DNA from 3 places in the Rossellomorea sp. y25 genome. Region 1 is predicted to be linked to each of the others. Evidence: riboswitches for the same ligand, from Rfam matches in the RefSeq annotation. Region 1 holds a riboswitch; each other region holds the start of a gene.
What was found. A riboswitch is a leader RNA that binds a small molecule or an ion and turns the genes downstream of it on or off. The one in region 1 is predicted to bind S-adenosylmethionine.
Positions count from the first base shown of each region.

Region 2: linked by a shared signal. The riboswitch ahead of AAEM60_RS20215 (O-acetylhomoserine aminocarboxypropyltransferase/cysteine synthase family protein) and the one ahead of AAEM60_RS08735 (2,3-diketo-5-methylthiopentyl-1-phosphate enolase) in region 1 are both predicted to bind S-adenosylmethionine.
Region 3: linked by a shared signal. The riboswitch ahead of AAEM60_RS10675 (methionine biosynthesis PLP-dependent protein) and the one ahead of AAEM60_RS08735 (2,3-diketo-5-methylthiopentyl-1-phosphate enolase) in region 1 are both predicted to bind S-adenosylmethionine.

Region 1 covers NZ_CP145886.1:1,749,967-1,753,242, reverse strand. The annotation lists gene AAEM60_RS08745 (methylthioribulose 1-phosphate dehydratase) at 1-270, opposite strand, end outside; gene AAEM60_RS08740 (2-hydroxy-3-keto-5-methylthiopentenyl-1-phosphate phosphatase) at 267-929, opposite strand; gene AAEM60_RS08735 (2,3-diketo-5-methylthiopentyl-1-phosphate enolase) at 929-2,143, opposite strand; SAM riboswitch class I at 2,257-2,359, opposite strand; gene AAEM60_RS08730 (pyridoxal phosphate-dependent aminotransferase) at 2,410-3,276, opposite strand, start outside.
Region 2 covers NZ_CP145886.1:4,017,715-4,020,990, reverse strand. The annotation lists gene AAEM60_RS20225 (DUF302 domain-containing protein) at 1-94, shown strand, start outside; gene AAEM60_RS20220 (aminotransferase class I/II-fold pyridoxal phosphate-dependent enzyme) at 220-1,359, shown strand; SAM riboswitch class I at 1,455-1,573, shown strand; gene AAEM60_RS20215 (O-acetylhomoserine aminocarboxypropyltransferase/cysteine synthase family protein) at 1,906-3,201, shown strand.
Region 3 covers NZ_CP145886.1:2,145,330-2,148,605, reverse strand. The annotation lists gene metC (cystathionine beta-lyase) at 1-849, opposite strand, end outside; gene AAEM60_RS10675 (methionine biosynthesis PLP-dependent protein) at 842-1,963, opposite strand; SAM riboswitch class I at 2,059-2,168, opposite strand; gene AAEM60_RS10670 (tryptophan--tRNA ligase) at 2,389-3,276, opposite strand, start outside.

The DNA of each region.
Region 1 (3,276 bases):
GCTTTCTTTGAAGATATGACTGTGCAGCAGTGTTTCGGCTGATGGTTTTAAGTGAGTATCCTCAATGGCCTCACCATGAGCATTCACTAGGAGGAAATCTTCTTTTGTGTGCTTTCGTTTATCCTTTCCACTTGCCGTGACCAGGAAGGTAGCAGGGGAAGAACTCACTCGTATCGCAAGGTTTCCACTCGTCCCCATGAACCAGTCCCTGTCTGCCAGTTCTCTTTTGATATCAGCGAGTTCTTCCCACTCCGATTGATAGGGATTCATATTTTCACTCCTTTTTCAATGACGTCCATGCAATCATGAAAGGATTCAAACGGATGATAGGGGATACCTTTTTCTGCGCATGTATAGGCCAAATAGTCTCTGGCGATCACAGTATCTCCAAGCTTTGCCATTTCGATATCTGTGACTGAGTCCCCTATCACAATGACCTTCGTGTCTTCTGTTAATGACAATGTTCTCAAAATAGAAGGCTTACAGCATCCACATCCTTTACTTTCACAGTGATCGTCACATGGATGTGGCCAATGAATCGTTATGGCCGAATCGTTAAAGCTTGCTTCATTACAAAAAACTCCATTAAAAGGCCCGTATTCTTTTAGTAATGGTTGAACAAAGAAGTCAATTCCTCCACTAACGATATACAAAGGAATCTCATGGTCTTTTGTGTAGTCTACAAATTCCTTAAACCCTTCACGTATGACAGCAGTATCTAATAGATACTGAACCATTTCGTCTTTTTGGGATGAAGGAATAAGTGAAAACAACTTGCCTACACCTTCTTTAATGGAAATCGACTGATTTAAGATGTCATCTTTGATAGGTTCCCATGCTGGGGGAGCAAAGGTTTTCATCAACGAGATGATATTATCTGTTTCTGTAATCGTTCCATCAAAATCACAGAAAATGATTGGATGACCCACTACACCTTTACCTCCTCTCCCCATAGGGATAGGGCTTTGCGAAGTTCACCATGAGTTTCAGCCGCCTCATTGAGAGACGTTCCTTTTAAAACAGCATCGATAGCTTGAACGAATGCTTTTCCTCCTCCACTTGCTCCGTCAGGGTGACCATGAATGCCCCCTCCTGCATTAATGACACAGTCTATACCGAAATCTTTCACCAAAAGCGGAACAAGTGCGGGATGAATGCCGGCTGAAGGTACTGGCAATGCCCTTTTCAAGTGGGCATCTTCCTTCGTTAACTCATGGCTTACGGATAGAACTTTGCTCTTCTCTAATGCGACACTTCCGTATGGTGATGGAAATAGTGAAAAATCGGCTCCGGCCATTCGTAATAATTTACCTAACCATAAAGAGTAGCTCACACCATATGCAGGAGATGCTGCAGCAGCCCCGGCAAAGGCAGGGTGGGCCATGATCGGCAATGCGATCTCATTGTCCTCTCTCAATTCCTGGAGAACATCGAGGCCGTAAGAAAATACATTGAATAATAGAGCCTGTGCTCCAAGCTCTTTTGCTTTTCTTGCTTTATCCCGTAATTGTGATGTTCTGCCTGTCAGATTAATTGCATACAACGTTCTCTTCCCTGTTTCCTCAAACACTTCGTGCAGCACTTTTTTCCCTAAGCTGACTCTCTCAGAAAAGGGTGTCAGTGGATTATCAAATAAAATTTCATCGTCTTTTACTGCATCGACTCCGCCTAGAGCCTGGGCTCTTAATTGATTTTCCAGGTAGGTGAGATCTCTGCCGATCACTCCTTTAAAGATGCTCATTAACAACGGTCTTTTATGTACCCCTGTTAACTCCCTGATCCCTTCAATTCCAAATCGTGGACCAGGATAGGTTTTTTTTAAGTCTTTCGAAAACTCTAAATCTACTAATTTCACTTCGCCATCCAGGGAAAGCTTACCGAATACCGTTGTAAGAATGGCTGGGATATCATTTGAATAGTTATACCCGGGATATCCAATCTGCACCTCACCCCGGGGACCATCTTCGCCTTCCCACTCCTTCACGGAAACGACTCTCCCCTTGTACTTGCTCAATTGTTCCTGTTCCAGAAGCGGCAAGTCCGTCCATGAACCGACCGTCAATCCCAAGGCAATCCCCTCTGCCTTTTTCTCGAATGAACCGCTCTTTCCCTTTAGTTGATAGGTTGCTATCACTTCACTCATTGTCGTATTGCCTCCTTATGAAAAAAAAGCTACTCTTAGCCGCATGTTGATTTCATCAGCTCTGCAAACAAAAAACCTCTTCCAGATAAGAAGAGGTTTGAATTCGTCACTCTTTCTTATCTGTCAGCCATATAGCTGCAAGAATTAGCACCGTGCTTAAATAAGTCGGTTGCCGGGCTTCATCGGGCTGGTCCCTCCGCCTGCTCTTGATAAGAATTTCATTATTCATTATTTCAGTTGGATTATTGCACCATTTTCAGCTTATGTCAATCCCTTTTGTGGAATAATTCTAAACTTTCTATACGTGAAATCGCTTCTTTTATCCGATCGTTTGTGGATAAAAGACCTACACGTACATACCCTTCTCCGAATTCTCCAAAGCCAACACCCGGAGCAACAGCGACTTTGATTTTTTCAAGTAGATAGGTTGAGAACTCTACGGATGTAAATCCTTCAGGCACCTTTAACCAGGCGAAGAAGGAACCTTGTGGAGCTTTTACATCCCACCCTATTTCCTGAAGACCAGAGATTAATAGTTTTCTTCTTTCTTCATATGTTGAAACTAATGCATTCACGCATTCCTGCGAGCTTAAAAGGGCGGTGGTAGCCGCTTCTTGAATGGCGCCGAACAGACTCACATATAGGTGGTCTTGAAGGACGTTAATCGCTTCAATGACACTCTTATTCCCCACTGCAAACCCCACTCTCCAGCCAGCCATATTATACGTTTTCGATAATGTATAAATTTCTATGCCAACATCCTTGGCTCCTTCTGTTTCCAAGAAGCTAATAGGCTTCCGTCCATCAAACCCAATCGCTCCATAGGCAAAGTCATGTACAACACAAATATCATGCTGATCGGCAAGTTTCACTGTTTCTTCAAAAAATGAGGTTGTAGCGATCGCACCAGTAGGATTATTAGGATAGTTAAGAAACATTAACTTTGCACTTTCTAACTCTTCACGAGACTGTTCTCGATAATCAGGTAGAAATCCATTTTCCTCACGGAGAGGCATTTTGATCATGCGGGCTTCTGCTAATGCTACCCCGGATAAATAATCCGGGTAACCAGGATCAGGCACTAATACACCATCACCAGGGTTCAATAAACATTGAGGAATTTCAACTAAACC
Region 2 (3,276 bases), 2.3 Mb from region 1:
CAAGCTGATCGAGATGGTGGATAACGATGAACTAAAAAGCCTGGCATTGGATATTGAAAATCGCCTGATCGGATGTTTGGAAAACGTTCAATAAAACGCAGTGCACCTGTTGCAATTTGGCAGGTGTTTTTTTATGCCTCCAAAAGATCTTACTCCTCACAATCTTCTGAATATGATACACTTTTAAAAATACATAGATTCAGGAAGGATGAAAGAGAGATGAAATTCACAACTAAGGTCGTGCACAGTCAGTTAAAAGGAACAGAGGAAATCCGCAGTAAGACGACTCCGATTTATCAGACCTCTGCTTTTTCTTTTACTTCTTTAGAGGAGTTGGAGGGTTTCTATGAAGGGAAGTCTCCTTATCTCTACACAAGAACGGGAAATCCAAATACAGACGAGCTTGGAAAGATGGTGGCAGACTTGGAAGGAGCCCCGGCAGGTGTAGCAACTTCTTCTGGATTATCGGCCATCCTTGTTGGTATCCTCGCTGTTGTGCAATCAGGGGATCACATCATTGCTGCCGAGGATTTATACGGGGGTACGTTCCATATGCTGAAAGAAGAGCTGAAATCACTCGGTATTTCTACTTCATTCGTTGATTTTACAAGTTTAGAGGAATTAGAGGGAGCCATTACTCCACAAACCAAACTCATCTACAGTGAGACCGTCACAAACCCGTTTATGCGAGTGGAAGATATCCCTAAAATGGTCGGATTCGCTGAAAAACACAACCTGAAAACAATGATCGATAACACATTCGCCACACCGTTTCTGCGCCACCCTTTCTTAGAAGGGGTGGATCTGGTCGCTCACAGTGCCACGAAGTATATCGGAGGACATAGTGATATCACAGCAGGAGTCATAGTCGGGAAGGAAGATCTTGTTCAAAAAGCGAGAGAAAAAGTCGTCAACATCGGTTCGAACCTGAGTCCATTTGAAGCCTGGCTGACATGCCGCGGAGCGAAAACACTGGCTCTCCGAATGGGGACCCAAGCAAGGAATGCCGAAGTTCTTGCGGCGGACCTTCGAGCAAATGAATACGTGAAGGAAGTTTATTACCCAACGGATTTATCCGATAAAGGAAATGGAGCCATCGTAACGATCGAGCTATCCAACACATGTGACATCAGCACATTCTTCAAATCACTTGGCTGGATTAAAATCATCCCTTCTCTTGCCGGCGTGGAGACTACGGTCTCATATCCATTAGGAACGTCTCATCGTGCCCTGCCGAAGGATGCGCAGGAAAAACTCGGAATAAACACACATGTCGTGCGCATATCGTTAGGTATTGAGGATGGGGAAGACATCGTCGTGCAATTTAACGAAGCGATTACAGCTTCGGTTAAAAATTAAATAATGTAAAAATTCTAAAAATACTCTTGACGTTGAGGTCGGTTACCCCTTATAATTCATCTCAACGCAAGAATTTTCACATTGACAACTACATGCTCTTATCCAGAGAGGTGGAGGGACTAGGCCCGATGAAACCCGGCAACCTTCATGTACGCAGTAATGCGTCGCATGAAAAGGTGCTAATTCCTGCAGGCGATTGCCTGAAAGATAAGAGGAGGACCCTATTAAATTAGACCCTCTTCTTAGGAAGAGGGTTTTTTATTTTTTCCTCTTCTATCTTCTTAAGGAAACATACTTCTTCGATTTTTCAGTTTCAGAGTTCGACAGCAGAATTTTGGTGGAAATTTAACAGGAGAAAATGGGACGATATTTAACAGTTAAAATAAGTCGAAAATTCAACTGTTAAAAAAACGCATTATTTTAACAGTCAAATATCATTCTGAATTCAACAGTCAAAATTCTAACAAACTTTAACAGGCAAACGTCCAAAACATTCAACCGCAAAACGGAAACCCAATCACCAAAACCATTTAGGAGGAATTCTCTATGACAAAATCATTCGATTTCGACACACTACTACTTCACGGCGGCCAGGAGCCGGATCCATCTACAGGTTCGAGGGCAGTGCCGATTTACCAAACGACATCCTACGTTTTCGATAACAGTGATCATGCGGCAAAATTATTTGCCCTTGAAGTGCCGGGTAACATTTATACGCGCATCATGAACCCGACTGTAGACGTGTTGGAAAAACGCCTTGCTCTGTTAGAAGGAGGAATCGGAGCACTTGGTGTATCATCCGGAATGGCCGCTATCTCACTATCAATCTTAAATATCGCCGGAGCAGGTGATGAAATTGTAGCAGCTACCAATCTCTATGGTGGAACCTATAATCTATTCTCTACCACTCTCCCGAAATACGGTATCAAGGTGCATTTCGTAGATCCGACAGACCCGGAAAATTTCCGCAAAGCGATCACTCCTAAAACGAAAGCGGTATTCGCTGAAACAATCGGGAATCCAAGTCTACATGTGCTTGATATTGAAGCGGTAGCAAAAGTGGCACATGACCATCATATCCCGTTGATCATCGATAATACCTTTGCCACTCCATATGTATGTAAGCCGATCGAGTGGGGAGCGGATATCGTCATCCACTCTGCAACAAAATGGATCGGAGGTCACGGTACAGCAATCGGGGGAGTTGTCATTGACGGTGGGAAGTTCGATTGGAATCATGAAAAGTTCCCGGGTTTCACAGAAGAGGACCGAAGCTATAATGGACTGCGCTACGCACAGGATGTAGGACCGGCAGCATTCATTACAAAATTAAGGGTGCAGCTGCTTCGTGACTTAGGGGCGTGCTTAAGTCCGCAAAACGCATTCCTTCTGTTGCAGGGATTAGAAACGCTTCATCTTCGCATCGAACGTCACACAGAGAATGCCTTTAAGATTGCGGAGCATTTAGATCAGCATAATGGCGTTGCGTGGGTATCCTATCCAGGGTTGCCTCAGCATCCGTCTCACAAGCTTGCTCAAAAATACTTGAAAAACGGAGCGGGTTCCATCGTCGTATTTGGTATTAAAGGTGGGAGAGATTCCGGACGGAAAGTAGTCGATAACATTTCTCTTTGGTCTCATGTGGCCAATGTAGGGGATGCAAAATCACTGATCATCCACCCGGCATCCACGACCCATCAGCAATTAAACGACCAGGAAATTCGTGCTACAGGGGTAACCGAGGATCTTGTGAGACTTTCTGTTGGATTAGAGTCTGCGAAGGACCTGATCGAGGACTTGGACCATGCTATTGAAGTGGCGTTGGAAACATCACGGGTGTGATAGAAACTGGAGAATATGGCCCTAAAATCGTCATTGAAATCACTTTACAGGGTGAAAAGGTGGATTTAGATACTA
Region 3 (3,276 bases), 400 kb from region 1:
ATAGCTCAAGCCTGGATAATACACTTCTTCTACTTCCTTTCTCTTTTCTAAGAAGCTCGCAATCTTATAAGCCGATTCTGATGATTCCTTCAATCGTACATGCAGTGTTTTCAGCCCTCTTAAGAGCAGCCAGCAATCCTGGACACCGAGGACCGCACCGAAAGAATTCTGCAAGAAAGCAAGCTTCCTGGCAATCTCTTCATTTCCCGTTACCGCGAGCCCCGCCAAGACGTCACTATGTCCGGCAAGAAACTTAGTGGCACTGTGAAGAACAACATCAACACCTAAGCTGATCGGTCTTTGCAGCAGGGGAGTCATGAAGGTATTATCCAGAAACGTTAAACATCCATTCGCCTTGGCAAGCTTCACGACTCCTTCAATATCGGTGATGTTCAGAAGCGGATTGGAAGGTGTCTCCATATAAATCACTTTCGTATTGTGTTTAATTGAACAAGCCACTTCATGAAGATCCTTCATGTTCACAAATGAATATTCAATCCCAAATTTAGTGAGGACCTCTGTAATCATTCTGTATGTCCCACCGTACACTTCTTCTGATACTAGAACGTGGTCGCCACTCGATAATAATAAAAAGCTTGTGGAGATTGCCGCCATCCCTGATGAAAAGGCAAAGCCTCTTACTCCACCTTCCAATTCAGCTATCGTTTCTTCAACAGTTTCCCTCGTCGGATTTCCCGAACGGCTGTAGTCATATGTTCCATATTGATCAAAATCCTGTTGGTGAAAGGTTGTAGCATGATGTAACGGTGTAGAGACCGCTCCTGTTTCTTTATCAAATCCGTGAGAATGAATGAGTGACGTCTGAAGTGAAAATGGTTTTTTACTCATACGTAAGCACCTCTTTTTCCAATTGTTGAAATACATTCTCCAGGTCTTCAATCAGGTCATCAATAAATTCAATTCCTACAGAGAACCGCAGGAGCCTGTTGCAGATACCCAACCTATTTCTTTCTTCTTCGGGAATGTCTGCATGTGTTTGGGTTGCGGGGTAGGTGATAAAGCTTTCAACCCCTCCTAAACTTTCAGCAAACGTAATAACTTTTAAGTGTTTGAGAAAGGGATCCACCCATTCTTCCTTTGCGATTCGAAAGGAAAGCATGCCGCCTTTTCCCGGATATAAAACGTCCGTTACACATTCGTGCCCTTCAAGATATTTTGCTAGTTTTCTTGCGTTTTTTTCATGTTGAGCCATTCGGAGACTAAGGGTTTTCATCCCTCTTAATAAAAGCCAACAATCAAATGGTGAGAGAACCGCGCCGATGGAATTTTGAATGGTGCAGATTTTTTCCGCCAGCTCCTCTGTGTTTACAACCACAACACCTGCCAGCACGTCATTATGGCCCCCTAAGTATTTCGTGGCGCTGTGAATAACTATGTCTGCTCCTTCAGTGAGTGGCTTTTGAAGAACAGGTGTGTAGAAGGTATTATCGACAATTAAAAGCAACCCGTTACACTTTGCGATTCCAGCAACCTCAGAAATGCTTGCTTCATTCATTAATGGATTGGTTGGCGTTTCAAGAAAGATGGCCTTTGTTCTCTTAGAAATTTGTTCTTCTATGGAGCCGGCATCACTTGTATCGACGAAATGAAATTTGATACTATATTGTGCTTCATACTGTACGAATAAACGGTAGCTCCCGCCGTATAGGTCTTTCGAAACAATCAATTCATCCCCGCTGGAAAATAAGCTAAGGATTGCCTGAATCGCTGCCATCCCCGAGCTGAAGGCAAACCCTCTGTGCCCTTCTTCCAATTGAGTGAGGGTGTCTTCTAAGGTTGCGCGGGTTGGATTTCCTGTTCTTGTGTAATCATAGCCTGTCGATTGCCCAATCCCCTTATGTTCATAAGCAGTCGATAAATGAATGGGTAGGCTCACAGCACCCGTTGCAGGATCTTTCCGGTTTCCCGCCTGGACAAGCAAAGTATCAATATGTTTTTTCAATATTCTTCTCTCCTTTTCTTTCCCTGTAAACGAAAAGGGAAAAAACAAAAAAACCTTCTTAATGAAAATAAGAAGGTTTTGTACGTTCGTTCTCCCTCTTATCGTCCAAGTTGACATCAACTTGCTGGAATTAGCACCATACCTAAAACTGTGGCTGGTTGCTGAGGTGTCTTCGGGCCAGTCCCTCTACCTCTCTTGATAAGAAACTATATGATTTTGTGAAAAATAACTTTCCCATAACTTATAACAAAGAAGAACAAATGTCAATGAGAATTATGAATTATCCGAAAATGAAGCATACATAGTGACGCAACTTTTTGAGCCGTTTTTCGTCTGCTTCTATATTCTTGCAGAGGTCCGCACATTCCCTCCAATCAACTCCAGATGAATGGCTGAATTCAAAAAAATAGAGCGATTCATTTTATTTAATGAAAGATACCCATTTTCCTTTTAATTTCTTTCATAAATGGAATCGTCTTTTCTCTTGCTTTATCGGCTCCTTCTTTTAAAATGGCATCCAGCCTCTTGGGGTTGGCTATTAGTTCTTCATATTTGGATCGAGGTTCCTCGATAAATGAATTCATGACTTGGAATAGCTCTTTTTTCGCTTCTCCCCACCCTATTCCGCCTTGAAATCTCCTTCTCATTTCTTCAACTTGATCGGATGTTGCAAATTCCTTATAAAGCGAAAATATGACGGACGATTCAGGATCCTTAGGCTCCTCAGGGGGTGAAGAATCTGTTTTGATTTTATTGATTAGTTTTTGAAGCTTTTTTGATTCTTCAAATAATGGGATGGTATTGTTATAGCTTTTACTCATTTTTCGTCCATCAAGTCCCGGTAGAACAGATGTTTCTTCCTGTATCACATAATCGGGAAGAACAAATGTTTCGCCATATTGCTTATTAAAGTTTTCTGCAATGTCCCTTGCAATTTCGACATGCTGAATTTGATCTTTACCGACAGGAACCAGTTCCGTTTGGAATAGAAGGATATCCGCCGCCATCAATATCGGGTAGGTGAATAAGCCCATGTTGACCCCTGCATCTACTTCTCTGCCCCTTTTTTGATTATCTTCAACTACTGATTTATATGCATGGGCCCGGTTCATTAATCCTTTCGGTGCAAAGCAAGCGAGGATCCAGCTTAATTCAAAAATCTCAGGTACATCAGATTGACGGTAAAAAATCGCTCGATCAGGATCCAACCCTAATGCTAACCAAGCTGCCGCCACTCCATAAGATAGTTCTTTCATTTCATGCTGATCATGTATCTTCGTTAACCCATGATAATCCGCAACAAAATAAGCGGT